DNA from 2 places in the Clostridium sp. MSTE9 genome. Region 1 is predicted to be linked to the other one. Evidence: a T-box and tRNA genes for the amino acid it is inferred to sense, from the RefSeq annotation. Region 1 holds a T-box; the other holds one or more tRNA genes.

Region 1 (19,470 bases):
TGGGCGCCCATGTCGATATGATCGCCGGCTTCCGCAGTCAGGATATTATCATTCTTGAAGATGAAATGCGCGCGGCGAGCAATAATCTGTTCCTGATGACCGACGACGGCTCCAACGGCAACAAGGGCTTTGTTACCGACGCATTAAAGGCTCAGATCGATGCCGGCGCAGATTATGATCTGGTTGTTGCGATCGGCCCGCTGCCCATGATGCGCGCGGTCAGCAATCTGACAAGGCCGTACGGCATTAAGACGATCATCAGCATGAACCCGATTATGATCGACGGCACCGGTATGTGCGGCGGCTGTCGTGTAACAGTGGGCGGCGAAACCAAATTCGCCTGTGTAGACGGCCCTGATTTTGACGGCCATCTGGTGGATTTTGACGAAGCAATCCTTCGCACCAGAACTTACAGAGAAGATGAAGCGAGAGCGACTCGCGAATATAACTGTCATCTGATGGAGGGCGCAAAGAATGGCTAACATGAATCCGAAAAAAACACCGATGCCGGAACAGGATCCGCTGGTGCGCAATCATAACTTTGAAGAGGTTACTCTGGGCTACACCGATGAAATGGCTATGGAAGAAGCGCAGCGCTGCCTGCAGTGTAAACATAAGCCTTGCATCAGCGGATGTCCGGTCAATATCAGAATTCCCGAATTCATCCGCTGCATTACAGAGGGGGATTTGGAGCAGGCTTACCATATCATTACCTCTACAAGCTCTCTGCCGGCGGTATGCGGCCGTGTATGCCCGCAGGAAACACAGTGTGAAGCCAAATGCGTGCGCGGCATTAAGCACGAGCCGGTCGGAATTGGCCGCCTGGAGCGTTATGTTGCAGACTGGTACATGAATAACCGCGAAAGAAAGCCTGTGAAAACAGAGCAAAACGGACATAAGGTCGCCATTATCGGCGCGGGCCCCGCAGGCCTTACCTGCGCCGGTGATTTGAACGCAATGGGCTATTCCGTCACCGTTTTCGAAGCCCTGCATACCGCGGGCGGCGTGCTGATGTACGGCATCCCGCAGTTCCGTCTGCCGAAAGAAATCGTGCAGAAGGAAATCGATCTGCTCAAATCCAACGGAGTAACCATCGAAACCGATATGGTGATCGGCAAGGTTCTTTCTGTGGACGAGTTGTTCGAAATGGGCTTTGAGGCAGTCTTTATCGGCTCCGGCGCCGGACTGCCGAGCTTTATGAACATCCCGGGCGAGGGTCTTGTCGGCGTGTACTCCGCCAACGAGTTCTTGACCCGCATCAATCTGATGAAGGCGTACAAAGAGGGTTACGATACCCCAATCATCCGGCCGAAGAACGTTGCCGTCTGCGGCGGCGGAAACGTCGCGATGGATGCAGCCCGCAGCGCAAAGCGCCTGGGCGCCGAAAATGTATATATCGTATACCGCCGTGCGGAGGAGCAGATGCCTGCCCGCCGTGAGGAAATCCACCACGCCAAAGAGGAAGAGATCGATTTCCGCCTGCTGACGAATCCGGTTGCCATTCATGGTGACGAAAACGGCAGAGTGACCGAAATCGAGTGCATCCGTATGGAGCTCGGCGAGCCCGACGCGAGCGGCCGCCGCAAGCCGGTGGAGGTAGAAGGCTCGAACTTCCGTCTTTCGGTAGACTGCGTTGTCATGGCCATCGGCAATTCGCCGAACCCGCTGCTCCAGAGAACAACGGAGGGCCTTGAGACAAACCGCCATGGCTGCCTGATTGTCAACGAAGAAACGCTGCAGACCACCCGTGAGGGTGTATTTGCCGGCGGAGACGCGGTGACCGGTGCGGCAACCGTTATTCTGGCGATGGGTGAGGGCAAACATGCCGCAAATTCTATCGACGAATACATCAAGAGCAAAAAGTAATTTTATTCTGAATGACAGGGAACCCGTTGTTTATAAAACAGCGGGTTCCTTTTTTATTTTCAGAGTAAGATACAAAAGAATTCTTTTGTATCTTACTCTGAAAATCTTTCTGTTTGAGAGAGGAAAGGTTCGGCGTTCTCTTTTGGTACTTGCTGTCATATAAATAGAGTTGACGGGAGGGATATCAAAATGAATCGTAAGTATAACAGAACAGACGGCATGGAAGACGATGACATCATCTTGAACCGGGCAAATGATATTTACAGTGAATCAGACAATACAAACAGCCGCTACGACAAAATGGACAGAATCGATGAGGACGGCTACGAGTATAATTACGATTACCATTACATAAAGCCCCAGGGATATGAAGAGGACGAAGAGGATTTCCAGCCGCGGCAAAAGAAAAAGACGAAAAAGATGCTGATCTTTGTACAAATGCTGCTTTGCATCACCGTTCTGGTAACCGCCATGCTTTTGAAAATCACAGGCGGGAATGCCTACCAGAGCATTCGCGAATGGTACCTGAGCCACGCCGGGGATTCCATCATCGCGCAGGAATCCTTCAATCATTTTACCCGTACCTGGGTACAGTTTTTCTCTTCCTCTCCGGCAGAACAGGGGAAGCAGGCATCTTCTGTACCAGAATCTTCAGTGCCGGAATCCTCTGCACCGGCTTCTTCTGCTCCTTCTTCCGCGCCGTCCTCCTCACTGCCGGATATTTCTTCTACAGTCTCTGGAATTGCCTATACCACCAGTGTTTCTTCCAAAACGCCGGTGTTTGTTTCTGTGTTTCTAGATACCCCGGTAAAAAACGGCGTAATCACCTCCGGCTTTGGCCCGAGGGACGGCGGCATTCACCTGGGCATTGACATCGCCGCCGACGCCGGCAGTAATATTGTGCCCGCAATGCCCGGCAAGGTGGAGTTCAGCGGAGAGAATTCCTCCTATGGAAAATACATTCTGATCGACCACGGCTCCAATATTGAAACGAGATACGCGCACTGTGAAAAACTGCTGGTAAAGAAGGGGGATATCGTTACCTATTCCCAGCCCATCGCCCTGGTTGGCAGTACCGGGGATTCGACCGGCCCGCACGTACATTTTGAACTGATTCTGTCCGGTGTCTGCTATGATCCGCAGCCGCTGCTGAAAAACAGGACAGTCTGATGCGCTTCACGGTTGGTGGCTGCCAAGTCACAGTGCAGTTCTGGTTTATGGCGCTGGTAACGCTGTCCCTGTTTTTAGACAGAAGCGGAATGGCCGGAATCGGGCTGGTCGCGGTGATTCTGCATGAAAGCGGGCATCTGCTGATGATGTCGCTCGTGGGCACTCCGCCGGAGCGACTCTCTATGAGCCTGTTTGGTCTTGAGATCTGCCAGAAAAGCGGCAGCTGCCGCACTTATCATCAGGATGCCTGGATCGCCGCGGCGGGTCCTTTGGCAAGCCTGTTCTTTTTTGTGCTCTGCTGGATAGGGTATGAGTTGACCAGTTCGCTGTATCTGGCGAATCTGGCCGCGGCGAACCTGATGCTCGCCCTTTTAAACGGACTGCCGGTCGGCCCGCTGGACGGCGGCCAGACTCTGTATGCTCTGCTCTGCAAAAAATACCCAGCAGAAACCTGCGAAAAAATTGTTGAGGTTGTTTCTTTTTTTGTGATCCTTCCTGTTGCACTGGCCGGCTTTCTGGTTTTACTGCAGTCGCGCTATAATTTTTCTTTGCTGATTGTCAGCGGATACCTGATGTTAATGCTTCTATTGAAAAAGGGAAGATATTTTTAACGGACTGCTGAAGCACCGCATCATTTGATTTGATTCACAAAATATTTAGAATATTGTTGCTTTTATCTAAGCAGGCATTGTGTTATAATAACCTCACGGCACAAGCGAAAGCAGAGCTTTCGATGCCTGAGAGAACATTGAATCATCCAATCCAGTAGGGAAAAGCAGTTGAGCTTTTTGAATCAATTTACTTTGCTGGGGATGATATAATAACCTCACGGCATAGGCGAAAGCAGAGCTTTCGATGCCTGAGAGAACATTGAATCATCCGGTCCGGCAGGGAAAAGCAGCTGAGCATTTTGAATCAACTGCTTTGGAGGAGATGATAGAATAAAACAAAGCTTTCGACGCCTGAGAAGACATCGAAAGGTCACAAATCATCAGTTAGATATTTTTTGTGTCTGGATTTAGTATTTTTATAAACTCATATTGGAAATTTATGATATAATAATGATTAAAGTTATATTCTTTTTTTGACGTCCTGTTTACACTTAAAAACGATATAAATCGGGAATGATAAGGAAAAACGGCGGTTTGCGGCCGGATCGGGCAGCTTGCCCGCGCCCCGCTGATCACCGGATAGGGAGATGAGAGAAATGATAAAAACAGAGGAGTATCCTGTCACTGAGGGTATAAACTTTCGCAGTATTCAGGATACCAGATTTAAAACTCTGCGTATTGCAGTCAATTTCATGTTGCCTTTGGAGAAAGAAACGGCGGCAGCAAATGCGCTGCTTCCTTTTTTATTGAGTCGTGCAAGCCGGGAATACCCCGATTTTACACGCTTGAATGAGCGCCTCTCAGAGCTGTATGGCGCGGCGATTCACGCCGATGTGCGAAAGCTGGGGGAAGCTCAGGTGCTTTCCATCGCGGCGGCCGGTCTTGCAGACCGCTACGCGCTCGAGGGAGAAAGCATTTCAGCAGAGCTTTCGCATCTGCTGTGCAGTATTTTATTTGATCCGCCGCTTGTGGACGGGCTGTTCCCGGAGGACGGCTTTGAACAGGAAAAAAGACAGACGATCGAAATGATCGATTCTGATTTCAACGATAAACGCACTTTCGCGCGTCTGCGCTGCGAACAGCTGATGTGTGACCGCGAGGCCTTTGGAATCAATCGCTATGGCAGCCGTGAGGATGTGACGGCGCTGCGGAGAGAAGAGATGACCAAGGTATGGGAACGCGTGCTGCGCACTGCCCGCATTGAGATCATGGCGCTCGGCGACTGCGACCCAGTGCCGATTTACGACAGCTTTTTGAACGCGTTCAAAAAGCTCGACCGCGACCCGGTGCCGGAACTGCACACGGAAATCATCAAGGAAGTGACAAAGCCGCGTGAATTTTCCGACACGATGGAGGTTGCCCAGTCCAAGCTGGTTCTGGGGCTCCGCGCCGGAGCTGCCGTTCCGCAGGACGCGGTGGCGTCCACAAAGCTGATGTCCGCAGTACTCGGCGGTACACCCAGCTCCAAGCTGTTTTTGAATGTTCGCGAAAAGCTGAGCCTTTGCTACTACTGTGCCTCCCGCTATGACTGGAATAAGGGTATTATCCTGATTGAAAGCGGCGTGGAAACAGAAAATATCGATCGTGCCCAGACAGAAATTCTCGGTCAGCTGGATGAAATCCGTGCCGGGAAGGTGACGGAAGAAGAGCTTCTCGCAGCAAGGCTGAGTGTCGGCAACAGCTACCGCACCGTCGGGGATTACCTGGGCGGCCTTGAAAACTGGTATGTTTCCCAGGCATTCTGCGAAAAGATCCAGTCGCCGGAAGAAGCGGCGGAAGAAATCAACTCCGTTACCATGGAGCAGGTGGTTCAGGCCGCAAATCGCGTCGTTCTGGATACGGTCTACCGCATGGTCGGAAAGGAGGAGGCAGAGGAATGAGAATGGAAAAAATCACGAACGAACGCGTACAGGACAGCTACTACAGCGTCAAACACCCCAGCGGCCTGCGTATTTTCGTTTACCCGAAAGAGGGAAGCAACTCAACCTATGCCATTTTCGGCACCCGTTACGGCTCGGTGGATACCAGCTTCCGGCGCTCCGATGAACAGGAAGTCAGCACGGTTCCGGAGGGCATTGCGCATTTTCTGGAGCACAAGCTGTTTGAGAGCGAAGACGGAGACGCTTTTGCGCGTTATGCAAAAACCGGAGCCTCCGCCAATGCGTACACCTCGTTCGACATGACCTGCTATTTATTTTCCTGCACCGAGAACGTGTATGAATCCCTCGAAATCCTGCTGGATTTTGTTCAGTCTCCGTATTTTACCGAGCAGACCGTGCAGAAGGAGCAGGGAATCATCGGCCAGGAAATCCGGATGTACGACGACGACCCGCAGTGGAGGGTCATGTTTAATCTGCTCAAAGCCCTGTATCACCACCATCCGGTGAAGATCGATATTGCCGGTACGGTAGAGAGCATTGCAGAAATCACGCCGGAGTATTTGTACCGCTGCTACCACACTTTTTATAATCTGAATAATATGGCTCTGTGCGTCGCAGGGAATATCGATCCCGAGCGCGTTTTAGAGCTGTGCGATAAAATGCTCAAGCCCTCCGAACCGACCCAGGTAGAGCGCATTTTTGAGGAAGAGCCTGCCGGCGTGGTGCAGGATCGTGTGGAGCAGAAGCTTTCCGTTACGATTCCTCTGTTCCAGCTTGGCTTTAAGGAGCCCGCCCGCCGCCGTAACGTTCAGGAGCTGGCGCAGACGGATGTTCTGCTGGAGCTGCTGGCCTCCGACGCATCTCCGCTGTACCGCCGTCTGCTGGATCAGAACCTGATCAACACCGCCTCCTTCGGCAGCGAATACTTTGAGGGACCAGGCTATGCCGCCGTGATTTTCTCCGGGGAATCGAAAGACCCGGATACCGTCGCAAAGGAAATCCGCGATGAAATCGAACGCCTGCGCAAGGAAGGAATTCCGGCCGAGGCCTTTGAAAGGGCCAGAAAAGCCGTGTACGGCCGCAATGTGGCCGCGCTCAACAGCGCCGAAGCCATTGCGAACGCCATGATTTCTCTGACGTTTGCAGAGCGCGAGCTGTTCTCTTATATCGACGCGCTGGCTACCGTTCAGCTTCCGGACGTTCAGAAACGATTGGAAGAACAGCTCCTCACGGAAAATTCTGCTCTGTCAGTGGTTTTCCCTATCAAATAATTGGAGGCAAGCTTTCATGTACCAAGTTCATACCGTCGAGTTCCCAAAAATGGGGCTCGACTTCAACATAAACCCAACCGCCTTTTCGATCGGCGGATTTACAATTCAGTGGTATGGCGTCATTATTGCAATGGGATTTCTGCTGGCCTTTTTGTATCTGATGTTCAGCTGCAGAAAGTTCAACGTTGACCAGGACAGGCTGATTGACGCTGTGATCGTCGGCATGATCGGCGGAATCATCGGCGCAAGACTGTACTACGTTATTTTTTATCCCGGCGACCAATACGTGAAGGATCCTCTCAGCATTTTGTATATTTGGAACGGCGGTCTTGCCATTTACGGCGGGATCATCGGCGGTCTGCTCTGCGGCGCGCTGATGGCAAAGCTGCGCGGCCTGAAAATCGCCGCTGTTCTCGATCTGGCGGCCCTCGGCTTTTTGATTGGACAAACTGTAGGCCGTTGGGGCAACTATGTGAATCAGGAGGCTTTCGGCACTGCGACCGATCTGCCCTGGGGCATGATCAGCGACCGTACGCGCCTGATCGTCGACGGCCCGGTTCACCCTTGCTTTCTGTATGAATCTCTGTGGTGCCTCGTGGGCTTTGGCCTTCTGCACCTGTTTGCGACCAAGCTGCGCAGATACGACGGGCAGGTTTTCCTGCTGTACCTGATGTGGTACGGTCTTGGCCGTTTCTGGATTGAAGGGCTGCGTACCGACAGCCTGATCGCTCCGGTTCTGAACCTGCGGGTTTCTCAGCTTCTGGCTGCTGCCACCGTTCTGATTGCGCTGGCGTTTCTGGCGATCTTCCGCAACAAAACCAGCCTGACCGGCATCGGATCGCCCAAGGTAATGGCTCTCAATGGAATTACCCTTGCTGCGGTGGAAGGTGCAGCTGATGATGGGAAAAGCACTATCTTCGGCGATATTACTCCCAAGCCCGAATTAGAGGGATCAGAGGAAACCGAGGAAGCCCTGGAGGAAGAAAAAACAGAAGAAGTTCTTTCTGAAGATATCCAATCGCAGGCATCCGCAGAGGATGCAGCGGCTCCGGAAGAAGCGGATTCGGCAGAAGAGACCGGTTCAAACGAAACCACACTGCAAGAAGCCGGTGAAGCAACAGAGATCATAACGGAAGAGGCTCCCGCACAGGAGTCCGCCGATACACACGAAGAATAAACCGAGCCTCAAATTTGTGGGGAAGCGGAAATAAGGGGAAAATACGGGAGGCAACCTATGGCTCAATTGATTGATGGAAAGGCGATTTCTGCCGCAGTACGCAAACGCATCGCGGAAGAAATCCAGTCACTGCAGGAAGAACAGGGAATCACCCCCGGCTTGGCCGTTATTTTGGTAGGGGAGGATTCCGCGTCTGAAGTGTATGTAAAAAACAAAGGCAAGGCCTGCGAAGAGGTCGGCATTGACTTTGAATTATATCGGCTTTCGGCCTCTGCCACACAGCAGGAGCTGGAAGAAACAATTCGTTCTCTGAACGACCGGGAGGACATCGACGGCATCCTGCTGCAGCTTCCGCTGCCAAGCCATCTGGATGCAAACCAGTTTGTCGGCCTGATTCGGCCGGATAAAGATGTTGACGCGTTCCACCCGGAAAACATTGGACATATCATGCGCGGAGATTTCGTTTTTCTGCCCTGCACTCCTGCGGGGATTATGGAGCTGCTGCGTGCATCCGGAATCGATCCGGCGGGGCAGCGTTGTGTCGTAATAGGCCGCAGCGATATCGTCGGCAAGCCGACGGCAATGCAGATGCTGCACGCGGACGCCACCGTTACCATTTGCCACAGCAAAACACAAAATCTGGCGGAGGTCTGCCGCGAGGCGGACATTCTGGTAAGTGCCGTAGGGCAGGCCGGTCTGATTACCGGCGATATGGTTCGCCCCGGTGCTGTCGTCATCGATGTTGGGATGAACCGCAACGAAGAGGGCAAACTGTGCGGTGACGTGGACTTCGCTTCGGTGGAGCCGGTTGCGTCTTACATCACGCCAGTACCCGGCGGCGTCGGCCCGATGACGGTTGCCATGCTGCTGCAAAATACACTGGAGGCAGCCAAACGGCACAGCGGAATTACCGGATGACGCCTTCATTACAATGAACAGAGGTTTCTTGGATGGGAAAAATATTAGATTGCATAGAATCCCCAAGGGATCTGCGATCCTTGACAATGGATGAACTGAACGTACTGTGCAGAGAAATCCGACAGGAGATTATCCGCACTGTGGCGAAGAACGGCGGGCATCTGGCATCCAATCTGGGAGTTGTGGAGCTCACCGTTGCTCTGCACTATGTCTTTGATGTTCCGTTTGACAATATCGTGTGGGACGTGGGGCATCAGTCCTACACCCACAAAATCCTGACCGGGCGCAAAAAGCAGCTGTGTACCATCCGTACCCAGGGCGGGCTTTCAGGCTACCCAAACCCCAAAGAAAGCGACTGCGACCCGTTTCATTCGGGGCACAGCAGTACCTCCATTTCAGTTGCTCTGGGGCTGGCCAATGCAAAAAATCTTCACAATGACCCCGGCCACGTGGTTGCAGTGATTGGCGACGGCGCCCTGACCGGCGGTCTGGCCTATGAGGGCCTGAACAACGCGGGGCGTTTCCCGAAAAATTTTATCGTCATTCTCAACGACAACAAAATGTCGATTTCAAAAAATGTCGGTTCCATTGCCCGGTATCTGGCACACATCCGTACGCAGCCGGGCTACCTGAAGGCAAAGGGAACCGTAGAGGAAATCCTCGATCACCTGCCGGTGCTCGGCGACCCGATCAGCAATGTTCTGCAAAAATCCAAAACCCTGCTCAAGCAGGCGCTTTATAAGGGCACCTTGTTTGAGGATATGGGCTTTGCCTATTATGGCCCGTATGACGGCCACGACGTGGAACAGATGATTTCTGTACTGCAAAGCGCAAAAGAGATCAACCGGCCCGTTTTGCTGCACGTCATTACCGCAAAGGGAAAGGGCTACACCTTTGCAGAGAAAAATCCGGACGCGTTTCACGGGGTCTCCTGCTTTGACATCAAAACGGGGGAATCGCAGGCTTCCGGCGAGAATTTTTCCAAGGTATTCGGAAAAAGTCTTTCCGCCATGGCCAAAAAGGATGAACGCATCTGCGCGATTACGGCCGCCATGGAGAGCGGAACCGGTCTTGTCGGCTTCCACAAAGCGTTTCCCGATCGTTTCTTTGACGTGGGGATCGCGGAGGAACACGCTGTTACCTTTGCCGGCGGGCTTGCGGCCGGCGGAATGCTGCCGGTGTTTGCCGTGTACTCCAGCTTTTTGCAGCGCAGCATCGATCAGGTGATTCACGACGCTGCTTTGCAGAATTTGAAAGTGACATTCGCGATCGACCGCGCCGGGGTCGTGGGTGAGGATGGTGAAACCCATCAGGGACTGTTCGACGTTTCCCTGCTCAGCGCCATCCCGAACATGACGATTTTTTCCCCGGCCTATCATGAGGAACTGGAGCTTTTGCTCCATCAGGCAGTTTACGAGTGTCCCGGAGTCACAGCAGTGCGCTATCCCCGCGGGGGCCAATTGTATCAGCCGAAGGATTTCACGATTACGGGAAACTCCTTCGACGAATACGGTGACACCGAAGCGCCTGTGGTGCTGGTCACCTACGGCAGAATCTTTTCTATGGCCTGTCTTGCGGCAAAAAAGCTGCAGAAGGAAGGGATTTCGGTTCGGATCATCAAGCTCAATCGTATCCACCCAGTGGACCCGCAGGCGATTAATGCCTGCATGAATGCCCGTCACACCTTCTTTTTTGAGGAAGGCGTCCGGCAGGGCGGGGTAGGCGAGCATTTTCTGTACCTGATGTACCAGCAAAATTATGCGGGGAAAACAACCCTGCAGGCGGTGGAAAACCGCTTTGTCAAGCATGCTACCATGCGCCAGTCTTTGGCTGAGCTGGGGCTGGACAGCGAAGGCATGAAAAATAGGATTCAAACGGAGTATCTAAAGTGACGGAGAAAAAAAGACTCGACACCCTTGTGTTTGAAAAAGGTTTTGCAGAAAGCCGTGAAAAGGCCAAAACCCTGATCATGCTGGGGAACGTTTATGTAGATAACCAGAAATCAGACAAACCGGGAACCATGCTCCCTGCCGACGCGGCCATAGAGGTGCGCGGGCAGGGGCTGCGGTATGTCAGCCGCGGCGGTCTCAAGCTGGAGAAAGCGATCGAACTGTACGCACTTGACCTTTCGGGCCTTACCTGTATGGACATTGGCGCTTCTACCGGCGGCTTTACCGACTGCATGTTGCAGAACGGCGCCGAAAAGGTGTATTCGGTAGATGTCGGCTACGGTCAGCTCGCGTGGAAGCTGCGCACGGACGCCCGGGTGGTGAACCTGGAGCGAACGAACGTGCGTTACTTAACCCCGGAGCAGGTGCCGGATCCCATCGATTTTTTCAGTGTGGACGTGTCCTTTATTTCTCTGACTCTGGTGCTGCCGGTAGCAAGAACCTTTCTTTCCGACAACGCGAGGGCGCTTTGCCTGATTAAGCCACAGTTTGAAGCCGGGCGCGAAAATGTCGGAAAAAAGGGTGTGGTTCGCGATCAGGCAGTCCACGAGCAGGTGATTGTCAAAATTCGAGATTTCGTCCTTGCGCATGGATTTTCCGTACTGGGACTTACCTTCTCGCCGGTCAAGGGGCCGGAGGGAAATATTGAGTATTTGATCTATTTGCAGAAATCGGAACATCCGGAGGATGCCAGCGGACAATCCGTGCCGGATTTGGTGGAGCAATCCCACATCGAGCTAAACGGTGGTGATACACATTGATTGCAGCAGTCATTCCTAATCTGACAAAAACAAATGCGGAACAGGTGACGCAGGAGCTTGTCAAAGAGCTGCGCCGTCTGGGAATCCATGTCTGCATGGACGCAGCTCTGTACAGCAGCTTTCCGTACCGCGATATTGAATTTTTTGAGGATTTTCTTGGCATGATAGCTGCATGCGATATCGTCATTGCCGTAGGCGGCGATGGTACGATCATTCACGCGGCCAAGCACGCCGCTCTGGCCGACAAGCCGATTCTGGGTGTCAATGCCGGCAGAATCGGGTTTGTCGCCGGTCTGGAGCCGAACCAGCTGCATCGTCTGCATCAGCTGTTGGACGGCACCTATAAGGTCGAGCGCCGCCTGATGCTCGAGGCTTCTTTAAAAAGCGAGCAGTATCAAAATGTGTATTACGCGCTGAACGAAGGGGTGATATCCCGCGGTTCCCAAAGCAGGATTCTCGATTTTCAGGTTTCTTATAACGATAACAATCTTTGTCACTACCGTGCGGACGGCCTGATCGTTGCAACGCCGACCGGCTCTACGGCGTATTCTCTTTCCGCAGGCGGCCCGGTGATCGAACCGGCGATGCGCTGCCTGCTGCTGACCCCGATTTGCCCGCATTCTCTGATGACACGCTCGGTCGTGTTCGGTGAGGACACCACTTTGCACATCAACGCGGTGCCGAATGGGCAAAGTGAAATCTTTCTGACTCTCGACGGAGAAACGACGATTCCCGTAACAGGGGACGAATGCGTACGCTTTCAAAAGTCTGCCCGGTCGGTCAGCCTGATCGACCTGAAATATCAAACCTTTTACGAAGTAGTGAATGAAAAACTTTCAGAACGGAGAGCGTGACATGAAAACAAGACGTCATACGAAAATTCTGGAACTGATCAGCGAATATCAAATCGATACGCAGGAGGAACTCCTGCGCCGGCTGAAAGAGGCTGGCTTCGATGTAACGCAGGCCACGGTATCCAGAGATATCAAAGAGCTTCGCCTTGTTAAGATTCTGTCTGCAGACGGAAAGTACCGTTATGCAAACAGTCAGGAGCCGTCCAGGGATATTTCCGGAAAATTCTATTCGCTGTTTGAGGATTCCGCCGTGGATGTGGACAACGCCATGAACCTTGTGGTCATCAAGTGTCTGACGGGAATGGCCAACGCCGTCTGCGCCGCAATGGACAGCCTTCGCTGGGAAAAGGTGGTGGGCACCGTGGCCGGCGACGACACCGTGCTCATCGTGTGCAAAACGCCGGAGACAGCGCTCGAGCTGACAGAGGACCTTAAAAAACTGATTGTTGGCAGGTGATAGCAGATGCTCTCGCAGCTGTATATCGAAAATGTGGCTGTTATTGAAAAATGCGGGCTGGACTTTGACGCCGGCTTTAATGTGCTGACCGGAGAAACCGGCGCCGGTAAATCCATCCTGATCGACTCGATCGGCGCGATTCTGGGCGAGAGAACCTCACGTGAGCTGATCCGCACCGGGGCTTCCTCCGCTTTTGTCAGCGCTGTATTTTCCTCGCCGAACGGCCATGTCCTGCAAAAGCTCACAGAGCTCGGCTATTCCGCCGATGAGGAAGGCAATGTCCTGATTCAAAGGGAAATCAGCCAGACGGGAAAAAACACCTGCCGCATCAACAGCCGGCCGGCCACGGTATCCGTATTAAAAGAGATCGCCCCGTTCCTTGTCAATACCCATGGGCAGCATGAGAGCTACCAGCTGCTTTCACCGGATCTGCATATTCGGTACATAGACCGTGTGGGCGAGCTTCTGCCTTTGCTTGGCGAATACCAACACGCTTACCGGAATATGTGCCGGATCCGCGACGAGCTGCAGGCGTTCGATCTGGACGAATCGCAGAAGGAGCGCCGGATGGATCTGCTCAAATACCAGATTCAGGAGCTGGAAGAAGCCGCGCTGCGCCCCGGCGAGCAGGAGCAGCTGACGGAAAAACGCACACTGTACCGCAACAGCGAACGTTTGGCACAGCAGTTCCAGTTGGCACGGACTTTGCTCGATGGAGAAGAAGAGGGCGGCGTTCTGTCCGCCATGGCGCAGATCAGCTCCGCTTTGCTCGATGCAAAGCGCTATCTTCCGTCGGCCGAGTCATTGTCCGACCGTTTTCAAAATCTGGAATACGAGTTGCAGGACTGCAGCGCGGAACTAAGCCGCACCGCGGAGCTTTTGGACTATGATCCCGCGGAGCTGGAACAGATTGAAGACCGGCTCGATTTTCTGTACCGGCTCAGCCTGAAATACGGCGAGACAGAAGAGGACATGCTGGGCTATCTTGAAAACTGCCGCGCCGAGCTGCAGAACATTGAGCTTTCCGATGAACGTCTGGCCAAGCTGAACGAGCAGTACGAAAGCGCCAAGGAAGAAGCGATCCGCCTTGCGAAGCTTCTTTCCGCACAGCGTAAAAAGGCATCGTCCAGATTTATCGAGAGCGTAAAAAAGGAACTGCAGTTTTTGAATATGCCGGGAGTTTCGTTTGAGGTGGAGCAGGAGCGCTGCCCGCTCAACGCGACCGGCTGCGACAAGATTCAGTTTCTGCTTTCCACCAATCCGGGGGAACCGCCGAAGCCGGTGGCAAAAATCGCGTCCGGCGGTGAGCTTTCTCGCATTATGCTGGCGATTAAATCGGTGCTTGCGGGGAAAGATGAAGTGGACACCCTGATTTTTGATGAGGTGGACACCGGCATCAGCGGCAGCGCCGCGCAAAAGGTGGGCCTCAAGCTGCGTCAGGCCGCCGAGGGACATCAGGTGATTTGTGTGACTCACCTGGCGCAGATCGCCGCCCTGGCCCAGAACCATCTGCTGATTCAGAAGAAACAGCAGCAGGACCGCACCTTCACAGAGATCACCCCGCTCGATGCTGAGGGCCGCGCCAACGAGCTGGCGCGCATTATGGGCGGATTCCCCGTTACGGAGCTGATGCTGGAAAACGCCCGCGAAATGCTTCGGCTCGCGGAGCAGGCGCCGGGAAAGGCCGGGGCTTGACAAGGCAAAAAACATTCGTTATAATGCAAATCAATGGCGAAGATGGAAAAAAGTACAGGAAAGCGGCCGGTACAGAGAACCTGCGGTTGGTGCAAGCAGGGGCGGAAGCTTCCCGGAAATACATTCCTGAGCCGTCGGGCTGAGAAAGCGGCAGATTGCCGGATTTAGGCTCGTCCGGGGTACGCCCGTTAGCGCGTTTGGGTAATTTTTTACCCGTGAGGCCGCCGCCGTGAGGCTGCGGTAAACTGAGGTGGTACCGCGGAATTTCCGCCCTCTGCAGGAGAAAAACGCAGGGGGCTTTTTATTTTCCCCTTGCAGACTGAATTGGAGGAAATGGAAAATGGGAGTATTTGACGAACTGGAAGCAAGGGGCATGATCGCCCAGATCACAAATGAAGAAAAGGTAAGACAGCTGCTGAATGAGGACAAGATCGCTTTTTACATTGGCTTTGACCCGACAGCGGACAGCCTGCACGTAGGGCATTTCGTTCAGATCATGGTCATGGCGCATATGCAGAGAGCAGGCCACACACCGATCGCGCTGTTCGGCGGCGGCACCGGCATGATCGGCGACCCCTCCGGGAAGAGCGACATGCGCAGAATGCTGACGAAAGAGGATATTGACCACAATATCGCATGCTTTCAAAAGCAGATGTCCCGCCTGATCGATTTTTCTGAGGGAAAGGCGATTATGGCAAACAACGGCGACTGGCTGCTGAACCTGAACTATATTGAATTTATGCGCAAGGTCGGCGTGCATTTTTCCGTGAACCGCATGCTGGCGGCGGAATGCTATAAGCAGCGCCTGGAGCGCGGGCTTTCCTTCTTCGAGCTGAACTACATGATCATGCAGAGCTACGACTTTTTCGAGCTCAACGAGCGCTACAACTGCATTCTGCAAATGGGCGGAGACGACCAGTGGAGCAATATCATCGGCGGGGTCGAGCTGATCCGCCGCATGAAGAGCAAAGAAGCCTACGGCATGACCTTTACGCTGCTCACCACCAGCGAGGGCAAGAAGATGGGCAAAACGGAAAAAGGCGCCGTATGGCTCGATCCCGAAAAAACCTCTCCGTTCGATTTCTACCAGTACTGGCGCAATGTGGATGACGCGGACGTGGTTCGCTGCATGAAGTTGCTGACCTTCCTGCCGCTCTCTAAAATCGCAGAGTACGAGGCGATGACCGGCAGCGAGCTGAATCAGGCAAAAGAGGTTCTGGCCTTTGAGGTGACAAAGCTGATCCATGGGGAAGAGGAAGCCGCAAAAGCGCAGGAAGCCGCGCGGGCCCTGTTCGGCGGCGGCAGAAATTCCGATAACATGCCCAGCACGGAGCTTTCCGCTTCTGATTTAGCGGACGGTTCGATGGGCATTCTGGAAGTAATGATCAAAGCAGGTTTGATTCCGTCCAAGGGCGAGGGCCGCAGACTGATTCAGCAGGGCGGCGTTTCGGTGGATGACCAGAAGATCACCGCAGTTGAGCATGTGCTGACAGCGGCTGATTTTGAAAAGGGCTTTGTCATCATTAAAAAGGGCAAAAAGGTATTCCACAAGGTGATCCTCCAAAAATAAAGGCATACCGCTTTTCAGATTGGATTGATTTTATTTTGCTGTTTCTTCCCCTGTCTTTGGCGGGGGAAGAAACAAGGTGTATTGAATGAGATATTTTTCAGAACTGAGAGGGGGAGGAACCATGAAACGTCGCTGCTGGCCCGCTCCGATTGCAACCGCCGCACTGACATTGCTTCTGTTCTTCCTCTTTGACCTGTATCCTTTCGAAAATCAGACCCTGGCCTGGTGCGACATGAAGCAGCAGGTCATTCCCTTTTTGCTCGATTTCCAAAACATATTAAAGGGAAACGCCGATTTCCTCTTAAACACGCAGAATGCGGGCGGAATGAGCTTTTTGGGCGTTTTCTTCTTTTTTGTATCGAGCCCGTTTACCTTTTTGGTACTGTTTGTTCCGTCAGAGCAGATGTATCTGTTTGCGAACATCCTCGTTCTGCTGAAAATGGCGTTATGCTCGTTTACCGCAGCGCTCTTTTTCCGGCATCGGTTTTCCAATCTCAACACCGTGCAGATTCTGGCACTGTCGATCATGTATGCCTTTGGCGGGTACACCATGCTGTATTTTCAGAACATGGTATGGCTCGACGTCATGGCGATGTTTCCCATCCTGATGATCGGGCTGGACCGGCTGATCCGGCAGCGCAAACCGCTTTGCTATGCGCTGAGTCTGGCGGCGATCATGGTTCTGAATTTTTACCTGACCTATATGGTCGTTCTCTTTGTAGTTCTGGCGTTCGGAATTTATCTGCGCCTGACACAGGAGAAAGTGGAGGAGAGAAGACAATCGGTTCTTCTGCTGGGGATTTCCACAATTTGCGCATTGCTGGCCACCGGTGTGGTCTGGCTGCCGTCTCTGTTTCAATATCTGTCGTCGGCCCGCACCGTCGGTTTGATCGAGAGCATTTCCTCCGGCACACTATTGACCAGCTTTTATACCACGCTGCCCATTCTGCTTTGCAGTGCGGGCGTGTTTGCCGCACTGGCGTGCTTGAACCCGCGCAAATGCTGGCAGGATTCCCACATGCGCAGTCTGCTGATTCTGTGGGTACTCCTTGTTGTGCCTTTGTTTATCGAGCCGATCAATAAAATGTGGCACACCGGCAGCTATCAGGCTTTCCCGGCACGGTACGGATATATGACGGCTCTTCTCGGCCTTCTGTTTTTGGCCAAGGCGATCTCCGACCTAAATCGGGAGGAAGGGCGCTTCCTGCATCAGGATTGGCCGGGAATCGGCATTGGCATTTTCCTTTTTGCCTGCATGTCTCTGGTGGCATATCTACTTCTGTATTACCGCTACCGCGATTTGAGCGTCTACACCAGAACTCTTTGGCTGGATGAAAACGCCGTGCTCTATTTTCTGCTGTTTACGGTGCTGGCCATCCTGTGCTACTATTTGATTCTGTATTTGTACCAGCATCAATATCTGACTAAAAAATATTTCTCGTTGTTTCTATTACTGCTGGCTTGCTGTGAATCCGTATTTTCCGGCAGTGTGTTTATCGGCTCGGCGGCAAATCCGGTGTCTTTTTACAGCTCCGTGTTCGATCTGAAAGATAAAATAGACGACACCGATTTGTACCGGGTGAAAAACGGACACAAGTATTTTGACGTCAACCTTTTGGGTGGGATCAATTACCCAACGCTCAATCACTATACCTCGCTGACAGACGAGGATTTTATGTTCGCGATGAAGCGGATGGGGTATTCCTCCTACTGGATGGAGGTCAGCTCCCACGGCGGTACCGAGCTGACGGACGCCCTGTGGGGAAACCGCTATACCATCAAGCGGGAGTACGAAACGACCGACCGCGATCATATCCTTTATCAAAATGACCGCTACGCTCTTGTCAAGAACCAGGAACTGATGTCCTTTGGGACCGTCATTCAGTCCGACGACATCAGTGGGCTGCAGGATCTGCCCAGCATGACCCGCCGCGAAATTCAGCAGTATCTTTTTACAAAGGTATTTGGTTCGGAGGAACAGCTGACGGAGGAATATGAACCGTCCTCTACAACAAATCTGTTTGTGTACGACACCGGCTCCCAGATGGAGCTGGTACGGGAAAATTCCGAAAAGGACGGCGATCTGGAATACCACATCCTGGTGGAGGGAACGCAGACCTTGTATCTGGACTGCTTCGATCAGGTCACCAATCATCTGACGGAACCGGCCTATAAAAGCCTGCGTGTTTCTGTCAATGACGAAACGGTGGCATATCAGTATCCGACCCAGCAGGAAAACGGACTTCTCAATCTCGGTACCTTTACCGATGAAACCGTAGACATCCGCGTTTCGGTTCTTCGTGATTTCCATGCGAAATCGTTCGGCGTGTTCGGTATGAATTTGGAAACACTTGACGCCGCCGAGGCTTCCGCGCCTAAGGTACAGCTGACGCAAAACGGGAACAGCATTTCCGGAACTGTGCAGGCCTCAGGCAATAATCCCTATTTGCTGCTGCCTCTTTCGTACCAGAAGGGATATTCTTTTCAGGTAAATGAAGAAAAATCAGCCGAAGCATCTCAGGTGTTCGGCGATATGATCGCCATTCCTTTGGAACAGGGAGAAAACAGGGTAACGATCACGTTTGTGCCGCAGGGCCTGAAGCCCGGTATTCTTCTTTCCGTCTTGGGTATTTTCGCACTCCTGGGATTCTGGCTGTTTTTAAGAAAGGGTGGTTACCGTTACCTGAGGCCGCTGGAACCGCTGGCTTTGTGGGCCTACCGGATTTTATTCTGCGCTGTTCTGGCCGGGGTTTATGTGTTCCCGCTTATTATTTACGCATTCGGGTAGCAGGGAAGAGGGACTTTTCTTCAGCTTTACTTTTGCAATGATAAAAGCAATTGATAATGGAATTTGCAAAAAGGGCCACGCGAAAACGCGTGGCCCTTTTTATACACCTGATCGATCACAAATTCTAACGGTCAGCTATCATAAAATCAAGTGAAGTTATAATTAAAATCTACCACAGACAGTCTATGATATATATAAAATCGGCATATTCGGCAGCTCTTTGGACAGCTTTTCCCGTAAAAAAGACTCGGCTTCTGCGCGTATATCGTTTCGGTAACAGTATTTGCCGCGCCCACGCCCGGTCATCGTCTCCCGGTTAAACAGTTCCACACCATTGGGAAATGCATCCGTATTAATGGCGTTTTGAACAAAGCTGTAGGTCATCAAGATAATTTCTATAAAACCGTTTTGCGTCACCTTTGGGCTCAGTTCTTCCGCCAGCTGCTCGATCAGTTCCCCATACAGGCGCTTCCAGTCCGGCACCAGGATGATTGGCGCAAGTA
Region 2 (10,658 bases), on a different contig from region 1:
TATAAAATTGATTTTTTTTCGAAGGCCTGTATAAAATGTATCCTCGGATGGAAGAAATATCGATTGAGAAGGTTTTTATTTAGATTGATAAATTCATAAATTTTTATCAATCGGTTATTCTAAGTAGAGAAAGACCTGGACAAAAATATAATTTAGAAAGTAGATGAAATCATATGGGCATCATTACATGGATTGTATTAGGTGCGTTAGCAGGATGGATCGCCAGTATGATCGTTGGTAAAAATTCAGAAATGGGGGCTTTCGCTAATGTATGCATCGGTATTGCAGGTGCATTTATTGGCGGGTTCGTATTTAACCTTATTACTGGTGTAGGGTTTACTGGATTTAATCTTTGGAGCTTGGTTGTAGCAATAATAGGATCAATCATTCTGTTGTTAATTATTAATCTTGTTCAGAAATCAAGACATGATAACGCGGATCAACCTATTAATAGATAACCTCCTCATAGACAATAAAACAGAAGAGCCCACTGGATGAAATCCACGGGCTCTTCTGTTGTTTACTTTAATAGCTTTTAGCCGGCAGGGGAATTTATATTTTAAAAATTAATTCATTATGAAGCTTCCATTATTGCAAAAACAGGGATATCGCACGTTATCTCCTTGTCTCTATTCAGAAATTTAAAACAGGCGACCGCGTTATACGATAATGCTTTTTCGACATTTCCAAATAATAAATGATTATTGATATCCTTCTCTAATTGTACGGAAAGCTTTAAAGTCAGCGCCTGATTTGGAGGAATCAAAATTACACTGTTCGATGCATCTTTATGTTCTATTACTAATTCGATTGTCGGTCGAAAATATTCTTGATAATCAGATTCTACTGCAAGAAGCTGCACAAGGACTTCATTAACACATTCGGTTTGGTGGCCCTTATTGACTATATCAAAATATGCTTGAAATGATATTTTATTTGATTCTCTATGAGATGCGTTTCATCTCTAAAGGATACAATTGTCTGAAATCTCTTTTCAAAATACTCCTTTGTAAAATTTAGAAAGTATCCCAAAACTGTACCTAATAAAGCGGATATTACGGACATCCAATTATCGTTCATCACTACTTCCCCCCATTACTCGCTTGTATTATAACATAAATCCAGATAAGGGAGTTCTCTTATCTGAGAACAGATTTTAATAAATACAAAATCCCCTCAACCGAAATCATCCGGCTAAGGAGATCACTGCTTTTTGATAGCTGTTATCTTAATAATTGTTCGGAACCGTTAATCAAAGCCTTCTTCCCCTTACTGATCAGCTTAAACCGTACATCAAATCTACATGAAATCAAATTCTATGTCTGATACCATTTTGCTGTTATCTCTTCCCCAAAGATAAGGAACTGTTCTATCCCCAACATAAAAAACAGCTGTTCGGTTCGCATTTTCCTGCACATGCACATCGAAATCGATCAGTTGAAAGCTCATACTTGCGTTCACCGCTTTTAAACGAGTTGATGCCTCCAAAGCGGTCACAGCAGGCATTTGCAAACCAGCTTATTGTATATTCGTCCGATCAAAATCAGGAGAAAAAAGATCCTGCAGACTCCCTGTTTACTTCTGCGGGATCAATTAATTCTGTATTGTCCACTTTTAGAATAGAAATAGAATATCACTTGCTTTTTTCATGCCAAGAGTGCATTGACAAATTACGGCAAAATGGTAAGATATTGGCATAGGGAAGCGAGGAAATGAAACTAACATACAACTTTACTGAATGCGATTATATTGAATTTGCTTTGAGGTCAGCAAAAAAAAATAACAAGAGAATTCTTACCACAGCTGCGTTGCTTCTTACCGGACTTTTCATAACGATTTTAGCAGCCAGTCACGCATCGGTAAAGGTTATTATTGAATTTGCATTTATTTTAATTGCTGTGGTTTTTTTGAATTATAAATTACATAACATTATTGTGAAGGAACAAGCGAAAGCGAACATCATGAAGCTTGGGAAAGATTTTTTTACAAATAATAAGACCCTTTATTTGTCTGATGAGGAAATCATCTTTTCGACAAGTGTCACAGTTAAAAAAATTAGTATTAAGGATATCATACAAATACATACAGATGATAAATTTGCATACATCGACATCATTGACAGTGCGATATTTATCCCCTTAAGCACTTCGAAACTACCTGTATTTTTAAGTGCTCTAAAAGACAAATGGGATAAGGAACAGCAAGAGCAGGAGAATCATTAGATTCTCCTGCTCTTTACTTTATCTGAATGCCTCGCTACTGATCACAAACGGCGTGGATGTTAAGACGGATTCTACCGCCCTGGGTCACTCTCAGGTATTCACTACAACAAACATTTACGCCCATATTTTTGAGAAAGTATAGGCCACGGCATCGGAGACGATCGCCTTTGCCCTGCCCCTGAAATTTCACTCGTAAACCCCCAATAAAGCCTCCAAATGGTATTTTCAAGAGAAATGAGAGCCCGGGAACCCACATTGATGCGGATTCCCGGGCTTAACATTTGGTGCGAGTGGTACTACAGCATTTATATGAAAAATCCTGTAAAATCAAGGTTTTGGATAGTCGAAAAGCAGGGTTTCCCATTCAAAACGAAATCATCCAGAGGGGGACTTAAGGGCGTTCCGCCAACAAAACGCCTTTCAATCTTCCTACCCGTGGTGATGATGATTTTGGTCACAGTGAGCGGCGGCGATCTGCTCCCCCGCCTCAGTCAGCACTATGCTGCCCAGCTCCAGCACCGGGGTATTGCCCAAAAAGTTGGGTCTGGAGGCCCCCTCCGCCACCGTTGCGCAGAAATACTCGTAGAGTGCGCTTTCCTTGTATTCCTCATAACCGTACCCGTTCAGTGGAATGTCGTAATCCAGGGTGACAAGGCCCAAATCTTCCAGTCTTTGCAGGAAAGCCCCTGCCTCTTTGACCGTCTTCATGTCGTCGGTTGCCGAGCGCAGGAAAACCGGCGCCAGGGCGGTGGAGACAAAATCTTCCTCCCGGCTATCCTTTATCGTGAACCGGGCCACGGGCAGATAATGGTTGTGACTGAGTTGATGGAGAAAGTCCTTTTGGTTTTCCGTCACCTCAACCGGCACGGCATGGGCATCAGTCTGGCGGGGGTACTCATGGTTGCAGCCGCAGTGTTCATCGTGTAGCATTGTTATACTCCTATCTTTTTGGCTTGATGAAACTATCATACACGGATGAAGGAAAAAAATCCATATCAATGCGCGGGTCTGCGAGTGTTATTATAGTATCTATTTGTTAAGTTAAGTAAAGTAGCATAAACGAGCAAATCGAAAAAACAGCAGAAAAAAATCAGAGTTGTCAAGTTTGACGACTCAGATGCTGGTGCGGGCGATCCGTGCACAGAATGAATCGTCTATAGTACTGATATTTCTCTGGCAGTTTGACAACAAGAATGGGGTAATTATTAAAATATAGGAAGCGACTGGAATTAAATCGTAAAGAGATACAGCAATTTCCGTATCCTGGTCGATTCACTAATTGGAATTTCATATAATAAACATAATGCGAAGTTACTGATAACAATATGTTTCATTCATCATTGACAATCAGTTTTTAAAATTTTAGCAATCTTTTTAAGATTCTCATAGTTTCCCTTGGAAAATATGTTTTCATAATCTTCGACGCGTTCAATAGATAAAGGGACTTCTAAAACAGTATTAATGAATTCCAATTGAGCTAAGACCTTTTCTTTTAAATCAGTAAACTGAATGCGCTCTTTTTTTGCATTTGCTAATTCTTCTGAGAGAAGTTTCTTTTCCTTGATGTATGTTTCAATTGAATTTGCCAATTGTTCGCTGATACTTTCTGGTTTCATAATATCATTCAGATCATTAGGCGTCGACATTATAGCTTTTTGAATATAACAAGAATTTTCTATTTCTCTGAAGATTTCTTGTATTGCATCCCAATTATAAATGTGATTTATTTGGAAATTCTCAACAACCTTTTCCACAGAAAATGTTTTTAAGAAGACCTCAAATGCAAAAACACTGTAATATTTCTCTAAAAGCGCCATGAATTCGATCCACTCTTTGCCTTGCAAGCTTTGTGGAATGTCAAGTGCGAATATTTCCTCGCACTCCTCCTTGCTCATGCTCCAAGTTGACACCTTTTGCAGATTCAAAAGTGCAAATTTCTGCCTTGCAACTGCTATAACTTCATCCCACTCGTGTTGTAAAATGAATGGGGGTTTTGGTGTCTGACAGAGTGCCTCAATATCTTTTTGACTGTAAGGTTGTAAATTGTGAATCTCTTGCTTGAGAGTTCTAAGAAAGTTATCCTTAACAGTTTTTGTAAAATTTGTATGTTCTCCTTCATCTAAAAAATCCAAGTTGCAGGATAATACTTTTATAGTTTCGCAATCATCTATCTTACTTATTTTTAAATACATAGAGTCGTTTCTAGTTATTGCACGGCAATAGAAAGTGATTACTTCATCTCGTAAACTGCTCCAATTTTCTTCGAGGAAAAGTTTTGGCTTATCTAATTTCAATAAATCTTTAAATTCAGATAAGTTGTATATTTTATCACACTTCATGTGAATTAATAACTCCACAGATTCTTGTGCAGTTTTCACTAATTTCATTTTTTCTTCATCTGAAAACACACAATTAACAAACACCTTTTCTTCAAGGAATTTAAAGCAATTTTTGCTTGCCACAGGGAAAAATGGTTCGTCTGCCTCATCTATAATTTCTACTGATACTTGTTGCAATGCAAATTCTCTTATATCATTCCACTCTTTTTTTAAAAATACAGGTGGTAAAGGCCGTTCTAATACCTTTTCTATATTATATTTGCTCATTACACGCCTGGACCATATGAAAATAAAAGTGTTCTTAATATTAAACCAAATGTAAAATCCGATCATAAAAAAATAAATAATAGCTAAAATTATGCCTATGATACTTGGCGATGAGGAGGAGAGCGCTTCACTTGCTACACCTTTACTATGACTTATTGAAACTTTACTACCATCTCTTCCTGTAGAGGTCAGTGCAATTTTGATGCTGCTCTGCGGAGGTAATTCAGGATAAACAATTTGCAAACCATCTGTCTTAGAAAACTCCTGAACTTCATCATTTTCAACATTTTTGGTTATTGAATGAGTTTTAATATCACCGATTAAATTGATAACTATTTTCTCAGCAGATGCATTACCTAAATTTTTAATTTCAAGTTGCTGCACACTTTCGCCTTGTGTATTGATTACAATTCTTTCTGAAAGTGTGTATTTCAAATCGACAGTGGAGCGTGAAATATAAAATGCGAAGTATGCACCAATCAATGTGATAATTAAGGTTATAACCCACCCCACAATTAGTGATTTTGTATTATTTTTTTCGTTCATTTTTCCTCCTACTCCAATGAGCCCGCAGTTTATTTTCATATGAAAGCTAACTCATAAGCGTTTATGCAATAGATAATAAATGAGTAATTACAGTCAGACAAGCTTCCCATTATTGCTATAATGAAAACTAAATACCAAATATTTACATTAATTCCATTTTACTTTCTTATATTTTATAAATCAACTAAAAATGAGAATTTATCTGGTTTTTTATATATGAATATATGATGCATAATAAATTCAGTGATACATAATGAGAAAAAGTTGTTATTAGTTTTGAGATATCTACTTAGTATCCATACTATTTTTTTACACCGATATCACAGTGGATGTAAAATAAGAAAGAATCCAGTATTTCCGGGTATTTCAAGGCTTTCAGAGCCTCTCTTAACACTTCTCAAAACTCCTCGGTCTAGTTTTGTAATCAGCGGGTCGGGGGGTTCAAGTCCGTCCATCAGCTCCACGCTTCGACGGTCAGCAAGAGCGGAGAGATGCCGTTGCTTGTTTGAGATAAAGGTAAATATGGAGGAGTTCCCGAGTGGCCAAAGGGGGCAGACTGTAAATCTGTTACGTTTCGGTGGTTCGAATCAACCCTCCTCCACCGAAAAAACCGCATGGCTGTTGAGACCATGCAGGTTTTGCTATGTGCCGAAATACCCCAAAACAGGGTAGAAAGCGAAATGGAACCACTGAAACGTTAGCCTGTTTCAAGATTTTCTTTCTTTACGGAGTTCTTTTTTGAAAATTAGTTTTTCTGTATGAAACTATTGATGTTTCCAAAGAATTGACTACGAGTAAAAATTCTTTGGGTATCTTTCTTTTCTAGATTTTACTGTTTGGATGATATCATTATAAGTTAAGAACAAAAGTTAAAACTTGTATGAATGATTTCATATTGTTTGATATTTTGTTATGAAAGAGCGCAACAGCTTATTTGACACCCCCCACGCATTTTGCTATCATTCTAAAGGTCTGGATTGATATGATCAGCTTAAGAAAGAGGGAGTCAATTGTTTCACTTGGTAACGGATTACGCGGCAGATTTAAAAAGAGAGTTTAACGGATATGGGCCCACAGCACTGCGCAAGGATTTTCTTTCGGGGATTACCGTTGCGGCTGTTGCTTTACCGCTGGCATTGGCCTTTGGTGTAGGCAGTGGTGCAGATGCCGCTGCTGGTCTGATTACAGCAATTATTTCTGCTTTTATTATTTCTGCCCTTTCTGGCGCATCCTTTCAAATCTCTGGCCCTACCGGCGCCATGACAGCCATTTTGGTTCCTTTGGCAGCCCGTTATGGATTAGACACCTTATTTGCTGCGTCTTTATTGGCAGGCCTTATGCTAATACTGGCGGGGCTTTTCCGTTTAGGGAACTTGGTGTATTTTTTGCCCTCCCCTGTTATTTCGGGCTTTACCTCCGGCATTGCTATCATCATTGCACTGGGACAGGCAGGCAATTTATTTGGGGTAACCCTGACAGGGAACAACGCGTTGGAGCGTGTGGCATCTATGGTGCAAAGGGGAGTAACCCCCAATTGGTACTCACTGGCAATTGGCCTGTTTGTCATTGTACTGATGATGCTTTGGCCTGTAAAATTGGGTGCCAAAGTGCCAGGCTCTTTGGCTGCGGTAATCACTGCCACGGTGCTTTCTGCGGTATTTGAGCTACCTGTGCAGACCGTAGGCGCGATTCCTCAAACACTGATACATACCAACCGCCTGACCCTTACCTCTTTGTTGCAGATGGAACCCGAGGTTATTTTACTGCCTGCAGTCAGCATTGCGGTACTTTGTATGATTGAAAGCCTGTTATGCGGCGCAGCAGCAGGGCGTATGAAGGGAGAACGAATGAATGCTGACCGGGAACTGGTGGCACAAGGTGTGGGTAATCTGTTACTTCCCTTTTTTGGCGGTGTGCCCGCCACAGCAGCCATTGCCCGAACCAGCGTAGCCATTAAATCGGGCTGTCAAAGCAGATTAACCGGCATCATACAGGGCGTGGTTCTGTTGTTGTCTATGTTTTTACTTAGCCCCCTTATGTCCCAAATCCCTATGGCGGCGCTTGCGGGTGTGTTAATGGTCACTGCATGGCGTATGAATGAGTGGGAAAGCATACGATATTTATGCATTCATAAATTCAAAGGCGGCATCTCAAAATTTGTGATTACCATGCTGACCACCGTGCTGTTCGACCTGACCATAGCCATTGCCGTGGGAGTTCTATTCTCGATTGCAATCTTTGTGATCCATATTTCAAATCTGCAAATTTCTGTCAGCGAGCTGGATTCAAAACGGTTAGAGTTGCCCACAGAGGCCAGCCGTCATATTCAGGTAGTTTATATTACCGGCGCCGTCTTTTTCGGCTCACTGGAGCAGCTTGAAACCGGGCTGGCTCAGGCAGATGCAGATGTGCTGATTCTGTCTATGCGCGGCGTACCTTTTATTGACACCTCTGCCGTTGCGTTTTTGCTGGATTATTGCCGGGAACAGCAGAACAAGGGAGTTACCATCTTGTTTTCCAGTATTCAGCCAACAGTAAAAGATATGCTGGACCGTGCCGGAATTACAGATGTGGTGGGCTCTAATTCTTATTACTTTAACGCAAAGGACGCTATTTTATCTCATTTACAAGAATAAAAGAGTGCTGCATAGCAAAGCTTTTTAATAGAAACCGCACAAAGCCTTTGTCCGATGCGGTTTCTTCTTATATACTGAAAGAAAACAGACATACATTACATTTTCTTTGAAAATTCCTATGCAGAAAAATGCGTACTTTTTTAAATAAGATTTCTATCTATTTCATTGTGGGTGGAATTCGGTATGAGCCAATCGGTTTTAAGTGATATTACCCCTTTTGAATCATATGATGACAAAGAAGTGATGATTTGCGGCAAGGGCTATTGCAGGCTATTTCATCAAAATCACAGCGCACTACCCGATGTCCAGGAGCAAGAGTAAACGGGTAAAAGCAGAGATGCTTTCCGGCATGCTTCGCCCCGCGAAAAAGCCGGACCGCGACAACATCGTGAAAATCATCTGCGACGCTCTGAACGAGCTGGCGTATAAAGACGATGCGAAGATTGTCACAACGCAGATTGCAAAGTATTACGCAGAGGCGTCGCGAACGTTTGTGAAGATTATGGAGATGCATTGTACAGAGATAAGTAGACAAAAACAAAAGCAGCTCCTGCTATCATGCAAGAGCTGCCGCCTAATCTACCAGTATGGATAATTCATTTTTTAAATCATTCATGATCGTTCCTAGACGCACCATACGCTTAAGGTCCTCCGCTTTCTTGGCCTCCTGGTAGCAGACTGAATACACCGCTAACTTGCTTTGTAGGACCGCTTTTTCATTTTGGCTCATGTCCAGACCCCCATCAATATATTTGTTAACATAATATTAAAAAAATATGTCTCAAGTATGAATGCCTATGTAATAAAAAACCGCCCCATTAAGGAGCGGTGGAGCATAGACTTTCATTGTAGGATACTACAATTGGTCTGCCGCCTATTGCCGCAGTAATTCGCGTCAATCAGCAAAGCAGTAAAAGAAGACTAATAGTAGTATATGCTACGCAAGGCAAAAACATTACTAAAATTAATAAATCTGCCTAATTGTCGGAAAGAGCCTAATGATTTAGGCTACACGTACGTTAGCAGCACGCAGTTTGCGGCTGTTTTTGGGATCCTGTTCCGTATCGAAAGTGACCTTGTCACCTTCATTGAGGCTTTTATAGCCTTCGGAAACAATTGCAGAGAAATGAACGAACACATCGTCACTGCCGTTATCGTTGGTAATGAAGCCGAAGCCCTTTTCGGAATTGAACCATTTTACTGTACCATTATTCATATAATTGGTACCTCCATAAATTTATTAGCACTCATGGTATAAAAAAACTCACATCTTATGTAAACCATCACAATGTGAATGACTTACAAAAAATGTGAGACAATCGTACACTTAGAATACTCATTTAATATATCACGCATTTACAAAAATGTCAAGAAAAATTATTGATAAAAATAGAGGTGAATGGTGTTGACCAAAAAAAGAACTATCCCAGCTGCGCGATCTGAGGCGTGAAATCCAGCTTTTGAAAGAGCAGCGCACTGAAATCCGTAACCGTATGCGCAGCATGAAAACTCCGAATTGTGTGGAGGCGTCGGGCAAATATCCTCCGTACCAAAAGCACAGCGTTACGATATGCGGAGTATCTCCTACGGAAACCGAAGCGTATCACGATGGTGATGCCCGTCTCCAGAAAATCCGGTTAGCCATCGCGGAACATGAGCGCCGGTGTCAAGACGAGCTGGAAGACTGGATCGGTTTATAGCCAGTATTGAGGACAGCGAAATACGGCAGATTGTCACTTTGTACTGCATATAGGGGATGACCTGGCAACAGGTGGCTTTTAAAATCGGGCACCACGATGAGCAGTACCCTAGAAGAAAACTTGACAGATTTTTAAAATTGTATGAAATGTACGGATTTAAAGCTGTAAAATAGTATTATGGATAAATGTATTCAAGGTTCATCCCCGGTATCGCCGGGACTCCTTTCTGAAATTGCTCCGTGGTAATGCACTGCGGAGCAATAAACCGATTTAAGTAGACGCTATTGACATATGAAGAGAAATATAGTATAATAATTTAATTAGAAAAATCCAAAAAGCCTATCTTTTCATGCTAAGCCGAAAGCATTGATTTCGGTGTTGTAGTCATTTTAAACTGTTCTATAGACTAAACAACAAAAGCAGGTATAGCAGTCGATAACCCGGGCGTTACACGGGACAAAATATTATGAGGCATCCGCTTATTGCGGATGCCTTTTTTAGCGCCTTGCTTCGGCAGGCGCTTTTCTTATGTTATTTTAGTCCCCGCAATTTGAAACGCTCCAAAATTCGTTCTCGCTGTGGCTGTAAGTTTGTTGCCGTCTACCGAACCTTTGGCGTTATAACTCAAATTGAATAGCCCTAGGTTGAGATTGCCCGAAAATCCAAACATGTTTCCACTTGCTTTCCCATTTTTGAAATGATTAGAATTCCCCATTGCACGGATTACACCTTGTAAAGCTTCGCCTTCTTGCACAAAAGAAATCGTCCCATTTTGAAGTCCGATTGGAGTACGCAGAGAAATTCTGTAATTTCCAGTCATTCATTTGCACCACATTTCTATAAGTTTAATTCTACTATATGCAAATAGAGAATGAAATGTTTCAACACTCTCAACCGGCTTATCAACATGTTGTGTTATAGATATCAAATATATACAATTTATTGAAT

The links. A T-box is a leader RNA that pairs with one kind of tRNA and senses whether it is charged. The one in region 1 lies ahead of tyrS (tyrosine--tRNA ligase), so its partner is inferred to be a tRNA-Tyr.
Region 2: it has a tRNA-Tyr gene. The T-box ahead of tyrS (tyrosine--tRNA ligase) is inferred to sense a tRNA for this amino acid. The anticodon was not compared.

What each region holds. Positions count from the first base shown of each region.
Region 1 is NZ_AKFU01000035.1:383,958-403,427, forward strand. It holds gene HMPREF1141_RS10665 (sulfide/dihydroorotate dehydrogenase-like FAD/NAD-binding protein) at 1-482, shown strand, start outside; gene gltA (NADPH-dependent glutamate synthase) at 475-1,866, shown strand; gene HMPREF1141_RS10675 (M23 family metallopeptidase) at 2,056-3,036, shown strand; gene HMPREF1141_RS10680 (peptidase M50) at 3,036-3,647, shown strand; gene HMPREF1141_RS10685 (insulinase family protein) at 4,340-5,527, shown strand; gene HMPREF1141_RS10690 (pitrilysin family protein) at 5,524-6,798, shown strand; gene lgt (prolipoprotein diacylglyceryl transferase) at 6,815-7,975, shown strand; gene folD (bifunctional methylenetetrahydrofolate dehydrogenase/methenyltetrahydrofolate cyclohydrolase FolD) at 8,033-8,893, shown strand; gene dxs (1-deoxy-D-xylulose-5-phosphate synthase) at 8,926-10,785, shown strand; gene HMPREF1141_RS10710 (TlyA family RNA methyltransferase) at 10,782-11,603, shown strand; gene HMPREF1141_RS10715 (NAD(+)/NADH kinase) at 11,600-12,457, shown strand; gene HMPREF1141_RS10720 (arginine repressor) at 12,459-12,914, shown strand; gene recN (DNA repair protein RecN) at 12,921-14,609, shown strand; T-box leader at 14,640-14,887, shown strand; gene tyrS (tyrosine--tRNA ligase) at 14,950-16,179, shown strand; gene HMPREF1141_RS10735 (YfhO family protein) at 16,301-18,967, shown strand; gene HMPREF1141_RS10740 (spore photoproduct lyase family protein) at 19,151-19,470, opposite strand, start outside.
Region 2 is NZ_AKFU01000019.1:21,107-31,764, reverse strand. It holds gene HMPREF1141_RS04370 (GlsB/YeaQ/YmgE family stress response membrane protein) at 174-458, shown strand; gene HMPREF1141_RS17275 (hypothetical protein) at 1,300-1,506, opposite strand; gene HMPREF1141_RS04360 (hypothetical protein) at 1,713-2,222, shown strand; gene HMPREF1141_RS04355 (hypothetical protein) at 2,652-3,152, opposite strand; gene HMPREF1141_RS04350 (hypothetical protein) at 3,560-5,374, opposite strand; tRNA gene HMPREF1141_RS04345 (tRNA-Tyr) at 5,899-5,975, shown strand; gene HMPREF1141_RS04340 (SulP family inorganic anion transporter) at 6,385-8,010, shown strand; gene HMPREF1141_RS17480 (hypothetical protein) at 8,194-8,331, shown strand; gene HMPREF1141_RS04335 (RusA family crossover junction endodeoxyribonuclease) at 8,312-8,605, shown strand; gene HMPREF1141_RS04330 (cold-shock protein) at 9,014-9,226, opposite strand; gene HMPREF1141_RS04325 (hypothetical protein) at 10,237-10,530, opposite strand.